Regions from separate parts of the Rhizobium sp. 0TCS1.26 genome, predicted to be linked through region 2. Evidence: predicted binding sites of a transcription regulator. Region 2 holds the regulator's gene; the other holds the start of a gene.

What was found. The regulator HrcA, encoded in region 2, represses chaperone genes, less so after heat shock. The targets are predictions, from matches to a motif close to GTTAGCACTCNCNNNNNGNGAGTGCTAAC.
Positions count from the first base shown of each region.
Region 1: groES (co-chaperone GroES) is a predicted target of HrcA. The motif match lies at 4,499-4,527, and genes of this name have one in related genera.

Region 1 is NZ_JBCIYV010000002.1:710,685-719,896, forward strand. Features, by position in the region: gene AAIH46_RS10630 (BrnA antitoxin family protein) at 1-160, opposite strand, end outside; gene AAIH46_RS10635 (bifunctional riboflavin kinase/FAD synthetase) at 167-1,171, opposite strand; gene AAIH46_RS10640 (TIGR01459 family HAD-type hydrolase) at 1,185-2,033, opposite strand; gene chrA (chromate efflux transporter) at 2,131-3,471, opposite strand; gene AAIH46_RS10650 (chromate resistance protein ChrB domain-containing protein) at 3,468-4,298, opposite strand; gene groES (co-chaperone GroES) at 4,585-4,881, shown strand; gene groL (chaperonin GroEL) at 4,941-6,581, shown strand; gene AAIH46_RS10665 (hypothetical protein) at 6,731-7,045, opposite strand; gene AAIH46_RS10670 (DoxX family protein) at 7,276-7,725, shown strand; gene hisG (ATP phosphoribosyltransferase) at 7,857-8,552, opposite strand; gene AAIH46_RS10680 (ATP phosphoribosyltransferase regulatory subunit) at 8,549-9,212, opposite strand, start outside.
Region 2 is NZ_JBCIYV010000002.1:1,045,294-1,054,505, reverse strand. Features, by position in the region: gene AAIH46_RS12335 (LysE family translocator) at 1-614, shown strand, start outside; gene AAIH46_RS12330 (class I SAM-dependent methyltransferase) at 632-1,228, shown strand; gene AAIH46_RS12325 (hypothetical protein) at 1,324-1,569, shown strand; gene AAIH46_RS12320 (class I SAM-dependent methyltransferase) at 1,578-2,315, opposite strand; gene hemW (radical SAM family heme chaperone HemW) at 2,331-3,506, opposite strand; gene rdgB (RdgB/HAM1 family non-canonical purine NTP pyrophosphatase) at 3,513-4,157, opposite strand; gene AAIH46_RS12305 (VOC family protein) at 4,165-4,572, opposite strand; gene rph (ribonuclease PH) at 4,649-5,368, opposite strand; gene hrcA (heat-inducible transcriptional repressor HrcA) at 5,541-6,626, shown strand; gene grpE (nucleotide exchange factor GrpE) at 6,719-7,357, shown strand; gene ptsN (PTS IIA-like nitrogen regulatory protein PtsN) at 7,442-7,906, opposite strand; gene hpf (ribosome hibernation-promoting factor, HPF/YfiA family) at 7,974-8,546, opposite strand; gene rpoN (RNA polymerase factor sigma-54) at 8,846-9,212, opposite strand, start outside.

The sequences.
Region 1 (9,212 bases), 330 kb from region 2:
GGAAATATTGGATCACCGCGCTGTCGAGCCTCAGCGACACGAGTTCGCGCGCTTCGGGCACGGCGCGTTTCTCGACGCTGGCTTCCACCTTCTTCCCCGGCTTGAACAGCGCCTCGGCGGCATCCATCGGGCTGACGGGTCGGCGTGGGGTCGTTGCCATGAGATCCTATCCTTGATTGCCGGACTGCAGGTCGAACGCGATCTTCGCATCCAGCGCGCCGAGCGGCGTGACGCCGGCCAGCAGTGTACGCGCTTCTTCCTCGTCGCGCTTCATCTGTTCGACCAGCGGATCGAGCCCATCGAATTTCAGTTCCGGGCGAAGGTAGCCAAAGAACGATACCGCGCAGATCTCGCCGTAGAGGCTGCCGGAGAAGTCGAACAGAAAGGTTTCAAGGAGCGGAGCGCCGTTGTCGGTGACCGTCGGGCGGCGGCCGTAGCTCGCGACGCCGTCGTGCAGGGAACCGTCGGGGCGGCGGAAGCGCACGGCATAGATGCCGGCCTTCAGTTCGGTCTCCGGCGGCAGCTGCATGTTGGCTGTGGGGTAGCCGAGCGTGCGGCCGAGCTTTTCGCCGCCAATGACTTCGGCTTCCACCGTATAGCGGTAACCGAGCAGCCCGGCTGCCTGCGTGACGTCGCCTTCGGACAGAAGCGTGCGGATGCGGCTTGAGGAGATGACGTCGGAATTTTCGTCGCGGAACGCATCGACCAGCGCCACGTCGAAGCCGGAGCGCTTGCCGGCATCGATGAGATAGGCGGGGCCGCCTTCCCGGCCACGGCCGAAATGGAAATCGAAGCCGGTGACGACGGCGCTCGCCTTCAGCCAGTCGACGAGGATGGACTGGACGAAGTCTTCCGCCGAACGCTGGGCGAATTCGCGGTCAAAGGGGTAGTCGATCACCGAGCGAAAGCCCATCGCCTCCAACAGCCGCGCCCGGATCGGCGCCGGCGTCAGGCGGAAGACCGGCTGGTCGGGCTTGAAGACGCTGCGCGGGTGCGGCTCGAAGGTCAGCACCGAGGCCGGCACGCCGCGCTGGCTCGCGAGCTCCAGCGCCCGGTCGAGCACGCTGCGATGGCCGCGATGCACGCCGTCGAAATTTCCGATGGCGACGACGCCGCCCTGCAGCTCGGCGGGCAGCGGCTCTTTCTTCTCGTTGCGGTGAAAGACCGTCATGGCTTCTTGTCCGTCAGGCCAGGCGCGGCATCCACCACTTCGGTGTCGCCCCTTCCCGCTTCAGATAGGCGTTGAGGATCGCCTCGTCGGTTTCGCCATGCAGCGTGTATTCGGCAGCGTGAATGCCGCCGGAGATGTAGAGAAGGTCGAGGCCGTAGCTCAATGCGCCCTTGACGTCGGTCGGCATGCCGTCGCCGATGGCGATGACCTTGGCGAGATCGATCTCACCGCGTACTTCGCGGGCAGCAGACAGGGCCGCCTCATAGATCGGCCGGTGCGGCTTGCCGGCAATGCGGGTCTTGCCGCCGAGCTGTTCGTAATAGGCAGCGACGGCACCGGCGCAGGGGATGATGCGATGGCCGCGCTCGACCACCAGGTCGGGATTGGCGCAGATCAGCGGCACGTCTCGGGTAACGAATGCGGTCAGCATGTCGTGGTAGTCTTCCGGCACCTCCGTCTCGTCGTCGAAGAAGCCGGTGCAGACCACGCAATCGGCCTTGTCGGCGTCGGTCAGCACAACGTCGAGACCCTCGAACAGCGGCGTGTCGCGCTGCGGGCCGAGCAGGAAGATGTTCTTCGGGCCTTCGGCGATCAGCTTGCGCGTCACGTCGCCGGAAGTGACGATCCGGTCATAGGCGGCATCCGGCACGCCGAGCGCCCGCAGCTGGTCGATGACACCCGGCGAGGGACGCGGCGAATTGGTGATCAGCACCACGGCGACGCCTGCCTTGCGGGCCTCGGCCAGCGCTTCGCAGGCGGCCGGAAACGCATCGATCCCGTTGTGCAGCACGCCCCAGACGTCCGAAAGCACGAGCTCGTAACCAGCGGTGATGGCGCTGAGGTTGTTGATGCGGTCTGCCATGGTCACCCGTTGCTGCTGCATTGAAACTGGCGCTGACATGGCAAAGCTGTTGCGCATTGGCAAGGAGATTCAAGCGGAGAAGCGGGATTTCAGCGCTTCAGAAGCCGGCGATCCGCCAGCCGAGGCCGATCAGCGCGCAGAGCCCCAGGACCTTCACCATGCCCACCCGCAGCCACAACAGTAGCACCGCCGAGACCGCAAACAGCGCAAGAGCCGCCGGATCGAGCGAGGACACTTCCGGCCACCAGATGCCGGGTGCTGCCTCACGCGGCCATCCGGCAAACAGCGGGATGCGGCGCACGTCGGCAAACAGCACATGCAGGCCGAACCACAGGGCGAGGTTGAGGATGACGCCGACGACGGCCGCGGTGATCGCCGACAGCGCGGCGGCGACTTTTGCATGGCCGCGCAGTCGCTCGATATAAGGGGCGCCGGCAAAGATCCAGATGAAGCTCGGAACGAAGGTTGCCCAGGCGGTCAGCACGGCACCGATGATGCCGGCGACGACGGGATCGAGACCGGGTACGGTGCGGAAGCCGACGAGATAGCCGACATAGGACAGCACCAGCACCAGCGGCCCGGGCGTGGTTTCGGCGAGCGCCAGTCCGTCGAGCATCTCTCCGGGCTGCAGCCAGCCGTAATTTTCCACCGCCACCTGCGCCACATAGGCGAGCACGGCATAGGCGCCGCCGAACGTGACCAGCGCCATGCGTGAGAAGAAGGAGAACATCGCCGCCAGCCCTTCGGCGCCATCGATGCTCCAGAGGAGGACGAGCGGCGACTGCCACACGGCGATCCAGAACAGCAGAGACAGGATCGATCTCGCCAGCGGCGGACGCGCCACCGGATCGACGGGGGTGATCGCCGGAGCCAATCCGGCCGTCCTGCCGCGCAGATAGCCGGCAAGGCCCGCCGCCAGCACCACCAGCGGGAACGGCACGGCGAACACGAACAGGGCAAGGAATGCCAGCGCCGCCAGCCAGACGAGAAAGGCCGATTTCAGCGTCCGCCGGCCGAGCCGGATGACTGCCTCCACGACGATCGTCAGAACCGCCGCCTTGAGGCCGAAGAACAGGCCGGCCAGCCATCCGGCATCCTGGAACACGGCATAGGCGGTGCTGAGCCCGATCATCACCGCAAGCCCCGGCAGCACGAACAGCAGCCCGGCAATGATGCCGCCACGCACCCCGTGCGCCAGCCAGCCGATATAGGTCGCCAGCTGCTGGGCTTCCGGTCCCGGCAGCAGCATGCAGTAGTTGAGGGCGTGGAGAAACCGATCCTCCGACAGCCAGCGGCGCTCGTCGACGCAGACCCTGTGCATCATGGCGATCTGGGCTGCCGGCCCGCCAAAGCTTAAGACACCGATGCGGGCGAATGCCAGCGTCAGTTCGCGGAGAGACGGCGGGCTCTCAGACAAGTCTTCACATAGCTTAGTCATTGTGTCGCTCTCTTCGGCGCATGCGCAACCCAATCATGTCGTTCCTCGGTCGCGTCGCGCGCCCAGCGATACAGGCTATCGTATATGACCATGCCCGCATCGAGCTGCTCCAGATCCTTCGAATACAGTCTGGACAGACCAAGCGAGATCGCCAGCAGCCCGGCGGCTTGCGGGACCTGATCGAGCCGATCGGTATCGGCTGCCCGCACGATGGTCGCCATCTTCAGCAGGGGCTCGGTGGTCAGCCGGAACTCTTCGAGCATCGTATCGAAGGTGCAGAACTCGCCGCGATGGCTCCAGAATGCACCCTCCACGTCGAACGGCGTCGCCCCGAAGTGCTCCGCGACGGCGTTTATCTCAGAGGGCGATACGAACAGGAATGTTGCGTCCGGATCGATGAAGCGGCGGATCAGCCACGGGCAGGCAATGCGATCGATCTTGGGTCGGCTGCGGGTGACCCAGAGCGTCGAACCGCCGGGTCTCGCATCCGGGATGGCCGCCATCGGCACGAGCGGCAGGCCGGCCTGCTGCCAGGCTTCCGTGCCGCCCTCCAGCACCTCTGCCTCGATGCCAAGGCACCGCAGGTGCGCGGCCACGCCTTCGCTGAGCTTCTTGCCGCGCTTGCACACGACGATGACCGACTGCGCATCGCGATAGGAGGGCGCCCACTCGCCGACCGTGGCATAATCACGGATGACGGAGCCCGGAACGACGAAGGGGAATGCCGCGACATCTGCCGCAAAGCGCACGTCAAGGATTGCGGGCGATCGGGGGGATCCGAGGATCCTGGCGGTCTTGTCGGGGGATATCGAATTGAAAGAGGCCATGACACGTCCTTTGGTCACAAGAGGGACGCGAAACTGCGGCATGGTGCCTCGTGGAGCATTCGCAAACTCCATGCCTTCATTAGGGCCAACTGCGCGTGCAAGTCAAGTTTCAACACCAGGCCTCGCAGGGCGTCTCACGCACCCCAAAAAATTCGGGCTCCGTTCTTGACTCGCTCTAGGCGCGGTCTTATCTCGGGGTCGTTAGCACTCCTGCACAGTGAGTGCTAACGATTGAGGGACGAGCCTCTTGAAACTCGTCAAGGTCATTTGATCGAGGGATTAGACAATGGCAAGCACCAATTTCCGCCCGCTTCACGACCGCGTCGTCGTTCGTCGCGTTGAGTCCGAAGCGAAGACCAAGGGTGGCATCATCATCCCGGACACCGCCAAGGAAAAGCCGCAGGAAGGCGAAATCGTCGCCGTCGGCACCGGCGCGCGTGACGAGAAGGGCAACATCGTTGCTCTGGACGTCAAGGTTGGCGACCGCATTCTGTTCGGCAAGTGGTCCGGCACGGAAGTGAAGCTCGACGGCGAAGACCTTCTGATCATGAAGGAAGCCGACATCATGGGCATCATCGGCTGATCTTGTAGCCGATTGCTTCCACAGAAATATCGCTGACACCCCTTCCAGGAGTTACCAACATGGCAGCTAAAGAAATCAAGTTTGGCCGCACCGCGCGCGAAAAGATGCTTCACGGCGTCGACATCCTCGCTGACGCAGTGAAGGTTACGCTCGGCCCCAAGGGTCGTAACGTCATCATCGACAAGTCCTTCGGCGCTCCGCGCATCACCAAGGACGGCGTATCGGTCGCCAAGGAAATCGAACTTGAAGACAAGTTCGAAAACATGGGCGCCCAGATGGTCCGCGAAGTTGCTTCGAAGACCAACGACATCGCCGGCGACGGCACCACGACCGCTACAGTTCTTGCCCAGGCCATCGTTCGCGAAGGCAACAAGGCCGTAGCCGCCGGCATGAACCCGATGGACCTGAAGCGCGGCATCGATCTCGCCGTCGCAGAAGTCGTCAAGGATCTCCAGGCCAACGCCAAGAAGATCTCGACGTCGGAAGAAGTCGCTCAGGTCGGCACGATCTCGGCAAACGGCGACACCCAGGTCGGCCGTGACATTGCTGAAGCCATGCAGAAGGTCGGCAACGAAGGCGTCATCACCGTCGAAGAAGCCAAGACCGCCGAAACCGAACTCGAAGTCGTCGAAGGCATGCAGTTCGACCGCGGCTACCTGTCGCCCTACTTCGTGACCAACCCGGAAAAGATGATCGCCGATCTCGACGACGCTTACATTCTCCTTCACGAGAAGAAGCTGTCGAACCTGCAGGCGATGCTCCCGGTTCTGGAAGCTGTCGTTCAGACCGGCAAGCCGCTCCTCATCATCGCTGAAGACGTCGAAGGCGAAGCTCTTGCAACGCTCGTCGTCAACAAGCTGCGCGGCGGCCTGAAGATTGCTGCCGTCAAGGCTCCTGGCTTCGGCGACCGCCGCAAGGCCATGCTGGAAGACATCGCCATCCTGACGGGCGGCACTGTCATCTCCGAAGACCTCGGCATCAAGCTTGAAAACGTCACGCTCGACATGCTCGGCCGTTCCAAGAAGGTCTCGATCTCCAAGGAAAACACGACGATCGTCGACGGTGCCGGCCAGAAGACCGACATCGAAGGCCGCGTTGCACAGATCAAGGCGCAGATCGAAGAAACCTCTTCGGACTACGACCGCGAAAAGCTGCAGGAACGTCTTGCCAAGCTGGCTGGCGGCGTTGCCGTCATCCGCGTCGGCGGTTCCACGGAAATCGAAGTCAAGGAACGCAAGGACCGCATCGACGACGCTCTGAACGCGACGCGCGCTGCTGTTCAGGAAGGCATCGTTCCGGGCGGCGGCACGGCTCTGCTGCGCGCTTCCACGAAGATCACGTCCAAGGGCGCGAACGACGACCAGGAAGCCGGCATCAACATCGTCCGCAAGGCGCTGCAGTCGCTGGTTCGCCAGATCGCCACCAACGCTGGTGACGAAGCTTCGATCGTCGTCGGCAAGATCCTCGACGGCAACAGCGACAACTTCGGCTACAACGCTCAGACGTCGGAATACGGCGACATGATCGCCATGGGCATCGTCGACCCGGTCAAGGTCGTTCGTACGGCTCTGCAGAACGCAGCTTCGGTTGCTTCGCTGCTGATCACGACGGAAGCCATGATCGCCGAACTTCCTAAGAAGGAATCGGCTGGCGGCATGCCGGGCGGCATGGGCGGAATGGGCGGAATGGACATGATGTAAGACCTTCGGGTCTCACATCTGAGCCAACCGGTTCAGACTACGGAAGGGCGTCGGGCAACCGGCGCCCTTTCTGCGTCTCAAGGATCACCGGCACGCACGAAAAAAGGGCCGGTTGCCCGACCCTTCAATGCTCGCCCTGACGGGGATGTTCAGTAAATGCCGCGACCGTTGTGCGTCTTGCGGTAGATATTGCGCGAGGCGCGGTCCTGCATCCGCTCGATCCGCCGGCGCTCGCGCGGCGAGACGTAACCGTCGCGGGTCGAACGTGCCTGATGGCGATCGATACGATGCTGCTGACGCTCAAGCCTGCGCATCTCCTGCGGCGTCAGATGACCCTGTGCGGCACCCCGGTAGATGCGGTGCTCCTGGCGGGCGTCGCGGTTATTGGAATGGTAGGTCTGCGCCATAGCCGGGGCGGCACCCAGCAGGGCGAGTGCGAGAGCACCCATAATCAGTCTCTTCATGACGTGTCTTCCTCCGGCTTTGCGCTGAATTCCGTTCAGGCTGCCGCAGCAACGGGGATGCCCCCGATTAGGTTGCGTCAGCGCCGAATATCGCGGATGGCGCCGGTCATCGTTCGACAATGATGAACGTAGCGTCTTCTACTGTTCATCTTTCGCCCTGCGCTGAGTTGACGCATAGTCTGTCCAGGAAATTTCACGGCCGACCGGCCCTCACGTCCTGGAGAACACCAATGTCGACCACCAACAATGCGCTGATCCTTCTCGCGCGCATCCTCCTCTCCGTCATCTTCATCACCTCGGGCTTCGGCAAGCTGGCTGATCCGGCCGGCACCGCCAGCATGATCACCGGCGCCGGCCTGCCGGCCGCGACGGGCCTTGCCTATCTTGCAGGCCTGTTCGAACTGGTGGCCGGTCTCGCCATCCTCGTCGGCTTCCAGACGAAAATCGCCGGCTGGGCGCTCGCCGTGTTCTGCGTATTCACTGGTCTCGCCTTCCATTCGGGCACCATCGCCGTTCCCGGCTGGCCGGAACCGGCACTCGGCTGGATCAACGCGCTCAACGGCATCATGATGATGAAGAACTTCACGCTCGCCGGCGCCTACATCCTGATCGCCACGGTCGGCGCCGGTGCCTATTCGATCGATGCCCGCCGCGGCACGACGGCTCCGCTGGCTGCCTGATCTCCCTGCCCCAAAGGCAAAAAAACAAACCCGCCGGAGCGATCCGGCGGTTTTTTTGTCGGGAGTAGCGGAGGTCACATCAAGCGCGCCCCCTCTGGGGGCTTTTCCGCAAACTTCGATAGGCCGGAGGGCTAGACCGCTCCGCGCACCGCTTGGACGATCCTCTGGACCGTCGGATCGCCCTCATGCGCCGGCTTTCTCGCCCGCACCAGGCAGGCCTCGGAGCGCAGGATCACGCCGTCGGACAGCACCTTCAGATGGTTGGCCTTCAGCGTCGAGCCCGTGGACGTGATGTCGACGATGATGTCCGCCTGGCCAGCCGCCGGTGCACCCTCGGTGGCGCCCAGGCTTTCGACGATGCGGTAGAGCTGGATGCCGTGGCTTCCGGAAAAATGCTGCTGCGTCAGCCGCCAGTATTTCGTGGCGATGGCGAGCCGCCGGCCGTGACGGGCGCGAAACTCGGCTGCCACATCGCCGAGATCGGCCATCGTCTCCACGTCGAGCCAGACCTCGGGCACGGCGACCACCACGTCGGCGTGGCCGAACCCGAGACGAGCAGCGATTTCGACCCGCTTGTCGGCTTCCGCCAGCCCCTCGCGGATCAGGTCCTCGCCGGTGACGCCGAAATCCACCGTGCCGTTGCCGATCTCGCGGGAAATTTCCGAGGCCGACAGGAAGGCAATCTCGACGTCGTCAAAACCCTCGACACGGCCGCGATAGGAGCGATCATTGCCGACGGCTAAGATCTTCATGCCGGCGCGCTCGAAAATGGCCGAGGCGTCGTCCTTCATGCGGCCCTTGGAAGGGAGCCCGATGGTGATGGTCATCGGCTTGCCTCCCGGGCCTGTTCGATGCGGTCCAGCCACAGCGAGAAACCGACCGCCGGAATGTGGTCCCTGGCGCCGAGCAGCGTCAGCATGCGGTCGTAGCGCCCGCCGCCGGCCAGCACGTGGTGTTCGCCGCGCACCGTCACCTCGAAGACGAGGCCGGTGTAATAATCGAGGGGCCGGCCGAAGGCGGCGCGCCAGGTGATGTCGGCAAGCGACGCGCCGGCTTGCGCCAAGGCCGCGACGCGCGCATCGAAACCGGCGATCGCCGCATCGAGAGGCAGTCCGGCGGAGCGGGCGAAATCGGCCAGCACGCCCGGTGCATAGCGCAGCGAGACGTTGATCGACAGGAATTCCTTCAGCGCATCGAGCTTGGCGGCGTCGAGCGAGGCCCCGGCCAGCAACCGCTTCTCGGTCAGCCGGCGGACGATCTCGTGTGGCGTGCGGCTGGCATTTGTCAGAGTGCCGGTGCGCTCCATCTCCGCCGTCAGATGCGCGACGACGGCGGCCTCGTCTCCGGCCTCCAGCAGGTGTTCGACGTGCGGCGACAGGCCCGCCACCGGCTGCGGCTTGGCAAGCCTTGCGATCATCGCCTCCAGCAGATCCGTCTGGCCGAAGGCGCGCACGAGGCGACGCTGCCAGCCGGCCGGCAGACCAAGG
Region 2 (9,212 bases):
TTCTTCTGTCGGTGGCGACGATCTGGGCGGTTGCCTGCATCACGCCCGGTCCAAACACGCTGCTGGTCATCCGCTACTGCCTGACGGCGCCGCGCAAGGTGGCGATCGTCGCGGCCATGGGCACCATCACCGGTACCTTCCTCTGGGGGCTCGCCGGCTGGCTCGGTATCAATGCCCTGTTCCAGGCGGCACCCTTCGCCTATCTGGCGCTGAAGATCGTCGGTGGGCTGTATCTGGTGTGGCTCGGCCTTCGCGTCTTCCTCGATGTCCGCAAGGCACGCCAGGCGCCGGAACTGGCGATGGCCAGGATCGCCGTGCCGCTGAAGACCGCCTATCGCATGGGGCTTGCCACCAATCTCGCCAATCCGAAGTCGGCGCTTTTCGTCGCCAGCCTGTTTGCCGTCACCATGCCGGCCGGCACGCCGTTCCTGTATGGTATTGCAGCGATCGCCGTCATGGTCACGGTGTCTGCCTGCTACTACACATGCCTCATCGGCCTGATCACCCATCCGCGCGTGGCTGCCGCCTACCTGAAGGCGAAGAGCAAGATCGATCTTGGCGTCGCGACCGTCTTCGTCGGCTTCGGCACCAAGCTTCTTCTGTCACAACGGTAGGCGGGGCGGGGGCCCGGATGGCAGTCGACGATGATCCAACCGACCTCTTCTACGCCAGCAACAGCGCCGCCTATGCGGCGCACAGCCGAGAGCCGAACCATACCCGGCTCGAGCGGTTCGTGGCTCGGCTTCGAGAGAATGCGCGCGTCATGGAGTTAGGCTGCGGCAATGGCCGCGACAGCGCCTGGATGATCGGACGCGGTCTGGATGTCATTCCGACCGACGGCACCCGGGAGATGGCCGAGGAGGCGGCACGGCGCCTTGGCGTCGACGTTCCGGTACTGCGCTTTGCCGATATCGAGGCGGTCGGCACGTTCGACGGCATCTGGGCGAACGCCTGTCTCCTGCATGTACCACGGCCGGAGCTTGCCGGCATTCTCGTCCGCATCCATCGGGCGCTGCGACCGGGCGGGATCTTCTATGCGAGCTACAAGGCAGGCAACGGCGACGGGCGCGACGGCCTCGGGCGCTATTACAACTACCCGTCGGCGGAAGAGCTTGAGGCTACCTATGCAACGCTGCCGTGGGCCTCGCTGGAGATCAGCGGCGAGACCGGCAGCGGCTATGATCGGCAATCGACCGAATGGCTGCATGTCTGGGGAATGGCCAAGTGACGCCGGCGCAGCTGGGCGGCAACACCGGGACAGTCTCGTTTCGGGTGGCGGTCGCGCGGCTGATCGAGTAGCAGCAGAGACCGACGGAGAGGCCGATGCAACGACAGATGAACGCGCTCGAATGGCTGATGCTGGCAGCCCTGTCCATCCTCTGGGGCGGCTCGTTTCTGTTCAACGGTATCCTGGTGCAGGCATGGCCGCCGCTCACCATCTTGCTTGCAGCGCTTGTTCTCGGCGAAGAGCTGGAACTACGCCATCTCTTCGGTCTGCTGCTGGTGGCAGCGGGGCTGGCAGCCATCGACGGACGTCTCTGGCGCCGTCTGCGGCCTGCTCGTCCCTGAGCAAAGCCTCAGGCGGCACTGATGACGATGATCTCGGGACTCGCCGGGCCGAAGGAGGAGCGGTCCCAGTCGCCGAAGACCGACTCGATCCGGAAGCCCGCCTCCTCGACGAGCGCGACGATCTTGTCCTTCGGCGCGAAGCGCAGCGTGCTTTCGCTGATCCGCCGCTCTCCGGTCTCGAGCAGCGTGAACACCGCATCGACGTTGATGTGCTCGCCGTCGCGCTGGCGGACCTGGTAGAACACCTCGACCGGACCAATGCCCGGCACCTCCGTAGTCTGGAGGGTCCGCTCCTGCGTCCAGCCGTCATAGGCGCGGGCATCGGGATTGCGGCTCTCGAAAACGAGCCGTCCGCCCGACACCATGTGGCGATGGATGTTGGTCAGCGCCGCCGAAGTCTCCCGGTCGTCGAGAAACACCTGGAAGACGTGCGCCGTCATGATCGCCAGATCGAAACGCTCCGGAAGCTCAAGCTGATCGGCACCGGCCTTGATCCAGCGAACCAGACCTGCCTCGTCCTTGTCGCGGGCAACAGAGAGCATTCCGGCTGCCGGATCGACGCCGGTGACGTCATGGCCTCGCGCGGCAAGGGCCAGCGTCAGCAGTCCGGTGCCGCAGCCGATATCGAGAATCCGCGAAGGATCTGCGGCCAAATCGAGATAGAAATCGCGGTCGGCGCCGTGCGCGTTGAAGCTGTCGTAGAGGATCGCCATGTCGCGGCGGGCAAAGGCGTCGTCGACAGGCATGGCGTCAGGTCTCCTCTAGAAGGCGAGGTCGGCGACCACGGCATCGAGGATCAGCATGCCCTTCGGCGTGCAGCGCAGGCGTGAATTTCCCAGCCGCTCGATGAAGCCGTGTTCCAGTAAAGTCTGCTCGCGCTGCGGATCCGGATCGCGTCCGGAAAGCTGCTGCCAGCGGGCGAGGTCGACGCCTTCACGCAGTCGAAGCCCCATCAGCAGCAGTTCGTCGGCCTGTTCGTCACCACCGAGGATTTCCTGGTCCACCATGCCGTGGCCCTCGCGCTCCACCAGTTCCAGCCAGCCTTCGGGACGACGCTCCGTGGCGGTTGCGATCTTCGAGCCACCGCGGGTCAGCCGCCCGTGGGCTCCGGGGCCGATGCCGGCATAGTCGCCGTAGCGCCAGTAGGTCAGGTTGTGGCGGCTCTCGGCGCCCGGCTTGGCGTGGTTCGATACCTCGTAGGCCGGCATGCCGAAACCGGCTGTGATCTGCTGCGTCGCTTCGTAGAGGTCCGCCGCCCGGTCCTCGTCCGGCACGATCAGCTTGCCGGCCTTGTGCAGGCCGTAGAAGGGCGTGCCCTCCTCGATGGTCAGCTGGTAGAGCGACAGGTGATCGACCGCGTAGGTGACGGCTTCGTTGAGTTCGCGTTCCCACGCCTCGACCGTCTGGTCGGGGCGGGCATAGATGAGGTCGAAGCTCATCCGCGGAAAGATCTCGCGCGCCAGACGGATGGCTTTCAGCGCGTCCTCGACATTGTGGAGGCGGCCGAGGAATTTCAGGTCCCGGTCATTCAGCGCCTGAACGCCGAGCGACACGCGGTTGACGCCGGCGGCCCGGTAGCCGCGGAAGCGATCGGCTTCGACGCTTGACGGATTGGCCTCCATCGTCACCTCGATGCCGGCAGGCACGTGCCAGCGGCTGGCGATGCCGTCGAGGATGGCCTCAACGGTCGCCGGATGCATCAGCGACGGCGTGCCGCCGCCCATGAAAATGCTGGTGACGGTCTTGGGGCCGCTGAGCAGGCGCATCGCGTCCATTTCGCGCAGGAATGCAGCGGCGAAGCGCTGCTGGTCGACCGGCTGGTGGCGCACATGGCTGTTGAAGTCGCAATACGGGCACTTCGCCGCGCAGAACGGCCAGTGCACGTAGAGACCGAAGCCCGGTTCGCCGGTATCGGGCAGGAGAGGGGCATCGGTCAGCAAGGATCAGCCTTCCAGGCAGGTTTCGACAAAGATCTTGAAAGCGCGCGCACGGTGAGACAGAGCCTCCGCGTCGCCGGGCTTCCAGCCGTGCTTCTGTTCGGCGCTCATCTCGCCGAATGTGGTGTCGAAACCGTCCGGTTGAAAGATCGGATCGTAACCAAAGCCCTGGGTGCCACGCGGTTCCGGCGCAATGACGCCTTCCACTTCGCCGCGGAACATTTCCGTATGGCCGTCTGGCCAGGCAAGGCAGAGAACACTGACGAAACGCGCGGTGCGAGCCTCCGGCGTCGTCGCGCCCTTGTCCTGCAGCGCCGTCTCGACCTTCTGCATTGCCCAGGGAAAGTCGCGGGTGCCATCCTCGCGCTCGGCCCAGTTGGCCGTGTAGACGCCGGGCGCGCCATCCAGCGCGTCGATGACGATGCCACTGTCGTCAGACAGCGCCGGCAGGCCCGATGCCTTGGCCGAAGCCAGCGCCTTGATCGCCGCGTTTTCCTCGAACGTTGTCCCTGTTTCGTCCGGCTCGGCGAAGCTTAGTTCCGCTGCAGACTTGGCGGAAAAGCCGAAGGGGCCGATAAGATCGGCAATCTCGCGGATCTTGCCGGCATTGTGGCTGGCAACGACGATGGTGCGGGTTTCGAGCTTGCGCATGTCGGACCTACAGGTTCCAGAGTTTCGGTTCCGCGCATTCCAGGCTGTTGCCGGCCGGATCGCGGAAATAGATCGAGCGGGCGCCATTCGGCCAGCGGAAATCGCTTTCGATGGGGATGCCGGCCTTGTTCAGCTTTTCGACGGTCAAGTCAATCGCCTTGCCGTCCATCCGGAAGCAGGCATGCCCCGGGCCGATCGCGCCATGCGGCGGCACCGGCAGCGCATCGTCGGGCGGCGGCTTCACCGTCTCGTGCGGATTGAAGATCAGCAGGATGCCCGGCCCGCACCGGTAGAAGACGTGGCGGTCGCCGGCACGCATCAGCTTCTGAAGGCCGAGGATGCCGCCGTAGAAGTGTTCCGCTGCATCGAGATCCTCGGCGTAAAGGGCTGTCTCGAGAATGCCGTCGATGGTCATGCTGCCTGCTCCTGCCATGGCGCTGCATCACCTGCATCCGGGGGCGATGGCAGCGGCGAACCCCTGCCTCCCGACCTCAGCCGCCGATCGCCTGCTTCTGCATTTCGACCAGCTGCGCCGTGCCGGCGGTCGCCAGATCCAGCAGGTGCGAGAGTTCTTCGCGGCTGAACGGCTTGCCTTCGGCCGTACCCTGCACTTCGACGATGCCACCGCTTCCGGTGATGACGAAGTTGGCGTCCGTCTCGGCAGCAGAGTCCTCAAGGTAGTCGAGGTCGATCACCGGCTGGCTGGCGAAGATGCCGCAGGAGATTGCCGCGACGTGATCCTTCAGCACGCGATCGAGCTTGATCATGCTGCGCGCTTCCATCCACTTCAGGCAGTCGTGCAGTGCGATCCAGCCGCCGGTGATGGCGGCCGTGCGGGTTCCGCCATCCGCCTGGATGACGTCGCAGTCGACGGTGATCTGCTTTTCGCCGAGCGCTTCCAGGTCGACGACGGCGCGCAGCGAGCGGCCGATGAGACGCTGGATTTCCTGCGTGCGGCCGCCCTGCTTGCCGGCAGCTGCCTCGCGCTTCATCCGGTCGCCCGTGGCGCGCGGCAGCATGCCGTACTCGGCCGTTACCCAACCCTTGCCGGAATTGCGCAGCCACGGCGGCGTCTTTTCTTCAAGGCTTGCCGTGCACAGCACGTGCGTATCGCCGAACTTGACGAGGCAGGAGCCTTCCGCATGCTTCGACACATTGCGCTCGAAACTCACCTTGCGCATCTGATCGGTTTTTCTGCCTGACGGTCGCATGCTCATCTCCTGACGTTACGTGAGGGCGTCTTAAGGCGCGGGCGGCGCTTTTGCAAAGGAAAACCCGGCCGAAGGGCGTGCCGCAGCCGGTCGGGCGGCGAATCCGTTTTGCCATCGGGGTCTGCGTCATTATATTCAGGCAGAACAGGAATGATCGGGTAACATGCGTCGAATGGATCTGCAGTCATCGGGAAGCCAAGCCGCGTCCGTGCTCGACGATCGCTCGCGCGAGATCTTCAGGCGCATCGTCGAGAGCTATCTGGATACCGGCGAGCCGCTCGGCTCGCGCAATCTGTCGCGTCTCCTGCCGATGTCGCTGTCGCCGGCCTCCGTCCGCAATGTCATGAGCGATCTGGAAGAGCTCGGTCTCATCTATGCACCGCATGTCAGCGCCGGCCGCATGCCGACCCAGACGGGCCTGCGCTTCTTCGTCGATGCCTTCATGCAGGTCGGTGATCTGTCGGCGGACGAGCGCGCCAGCATCGAGCGGCAGATCCGTTCCGTCGATCGCGACCGGCCGATGGAAAGCCTGATGCTGGAAGCGACACGGATGCTGTCGGGGGTCTCCCGCGGGGCAGGCATCGTCATCACCACCAAGAACGATCCCATCCTCAAGCATGTCGAGTTCATCCGGCTGGAGCCGACCAAGGCGCTTGCCATCCTCGTTGGCGAACACAATCAGGTCGAGAACCGCATCATCGACCTGCCCGCAGGCGTCACCTCGTCGCAGCTCGTCGAGGCGGCGAACTTCCTCAACGCGCATCTTGCCGGTCAGACCCTGCCGGAGCTCAGAACCCAGCTGACCAGCCTCAAGGAGCAGGTGCAGACGGAACTCGACGCGCTGTCGCAGGATCTGGTGCAGCGCGGGCTTGCCGTCTGGGCGGGAGACAGCGACGAGGGCAAGCCGGCGAGGCTGATCGTTCGAGGTCGCGCCAATCTGCTGGAAGGGCTCGCCGGCACGGAGGACATCGACCGGCTGCGGCTGCTGTTCGACGACCTGGAGAAGAAGGACAGCCTGATCGAGATCCTCGATCTCGCCGAAACCGGGCCGGGCGTGCGGATCTTCATTGGCTCGGAGAACAAGCTGTTCTCGCTGTCCGGCTCGTCGCTCATCGTCGCACCCTATCGTGACGAGGAAGAACGCATCATCGGTGCGGTCGGCGTCATCGGTCCGACCCGTCTCAATTACTCGCGCATCGTGCCGATGGTTGATTACACGGCCCAGCTTCTCAGCCGGATGACGCGCAATCCTCTCTAGCCATGCCGCGAGATCGCTCGACAAGCCTTGATTTTTCAGCGCCGAACCTCGATATCGGGCACAAAATCCGACAACACTGACCGGAGTACGTCATGACCGACGAGTCGAAGAGAAACGGACCTGACGCGTCTGAGAACGAGAACATCGCGGAGGCCGTCGCTTCCGCCCTGGAAGAGAACGCCGCGCAGGCAGAGGCACCGGCACCCGATCCGCTTGAAGCGGTTCGGGCTGAAAACGAGCAGCTGCGCGATCGCTTCCTGCGCCTGGCCGCAGAAATGGACAACCTTCGCCGCCGCACGGACCGCGACGTCAAGGATGCCAAGTCGTATGCGGTGACCGCATTCGCCCGCGACATGCTGGCCGTCTCCGACAACCTGCGCCGGGCACTGGATGCCATTCCAGCCGAAGCCAAGGCCAGCGAAGACGCCGGCCTCAAGGCGCTGATCGAAGGCGTCGACATGACCGAGCGCGCCATGCTGTCGGCGCTCGAGCGCCACGGCGTCAAGAAGATGGATCCGGAAGGTCAGAAATTCGATCCGAACTTCCATCAGGCGATGTTCGAGATCCCCAACCCGGCTGTACCGAACAACACCGTCGTGCAGGTCGTCCAGGCCGGTTACGTCATCGGCGAGCGTGTTCTGCGCCCGGCAATGGTCGGTGTGGCGAAGGGTGGCCCCAAGGCGGATGCGGCTGCATCTGACAACGCCGGCGATACGGCCGACAAGGCCTGAGTCGCGGACGAACCGACACCGGAAACAGGAAGGCCCGCCAATCCGGAAGGATGGCGGGCCTTTCTCTTATGCGGATACGTCGGATCAGGCGGCGTTCGACGCCTGCTCCTCGTTCAGGAAGGCGTAGATTGCCGATGCGGAATCGGTGGCCCTGAGCTTTGCCACCAGGTCCTGGTCGCGCAGCACGCGGGCGATCCGCGACAATGCCTTCAGATGGTCGGCGCCAGCCCCTTCCGGAGCCAGCAGCAGGAAGACCAGATCGACGGGTTCGTCGTCCAGCGCTTCGAAATCGACCGGCGTTTCCAGCCGGGCGAAGAGGCCCTTGATCGAGTCGATGCTGCCGAGCTTGCCGTGCGGAATGGCAATGCCGTGTCCGACGCCGGTCGAGCCCAATCGCTCGCGCTGCAAAATGACGTCGAAGATTTCCCGCTCCGGCACGCCAGTCAGCTTGGCGGCTTTGGCTGCGAGTTCCTGCAATAACTGCTTCTTTGAATTCACCTTGAGGGCGGGAATAATTGCATCCTGTTGCAGGAGATCTGCCAACGCCATTCTTATCATCCCTTCTACCCCCGGGGTCGGGAGTATGGGAGTGCGCAGCCGCACTCCCGTCAGACTTTTAGCCTTTGATACTGGCGGCGTCGATCCAGCCAATATTGCCGTCGTTGCGGCGGTACACGATGTTCAACTGCTTCGCCGGGTTCCTGAAGAACAGGACCGGCTCGTCGGTCATGTCGAGCGCCATGACGGCACTTGCGACAGTCATAGTCTTCAACGGCCGCGAACTTTCCGCCACGATCGTCGGCGCGAAATCCTCCGGCACCTCATCCGGTCCTTCCGGCACGCTGTCCATCACCGTATAGGCGATCTCGGCAAAGCCGTTCGGGGTTGTGCCCGCATGGTGGTCGCGAAGCTTGCGCTTGTAGCGCCGCAATCGCTTCTCTATGCGTTCGGCGGCGGCATCGAAGCTCACCTGCGGATCGTTGGCCTCGCCTGCAGCATGCAGAACAACGCCGGTGTCGAGATGCAGGTTACAGTCCGTTGCGAAACGGGAGCCGGACTTGTGGACGATAACCTGCCCCGCATAGCCCCCGTCGAAGTATTTCGTCACCGCCTCCCCAATATGGGTCTCGATCCGTTGTCTGAACGTCTCGCCGATTTCCATATGCTTTCCGGATACGCGCACACTCATGGAATTCCTTCCTTCTTGTCGTGACTTGCAAGTGCAGTCTACGTCAAGCCGTCCACTCATCCAAGCGTTCCTCGTGAGGCAAAGCTTAAATGTATGCCGATTGCCCAATTATCGGACGTTGTTGCGTGCGCGTTCCTACCATTGTGCCGGTGCGGCGCGCTTCTAGCGGGGGGCGAGGGGAAAGTCAACGGCAGCGCTCGGGGCGGGCCCGAGAGGTGCACCGGAGCGCCTGGCACAAGGCTAGAGGAACGTGGGGAAAATGAAGACACGGCAGTCCCCCGCGACGGCAATCCGCAAGCTCAGCAGGCGGCGATGCCGGCCCTTGCCCGCTTTTCCCGCCGCCGCTGCACGGAGGACGGAATGTTCATCGCTTCCCGATACTTGGCGACCGTGCGGCGGGCAAGTTCGACGCCGCCGGTCTTCAGGCTGACGACGATATCGTCGTCCGACAGCACGGCCTCCGGCGTCTCTTTCTCGATCAGCGCGCGGATCCGGTGACGCACCGCCTCCGCAGAATGTCCGTCGCCACCCTCCGCCGAGTTGATCGAGACGGTGAAGAAATACTTGAGCTCGAAAAGGCCGCGCGGCGTCAGCATGTATTTGTTGGATGTGACGCGGCTGACGGTCGATTCGTGCATCTTGATCGCATCGGCGACCGTCTTCAGG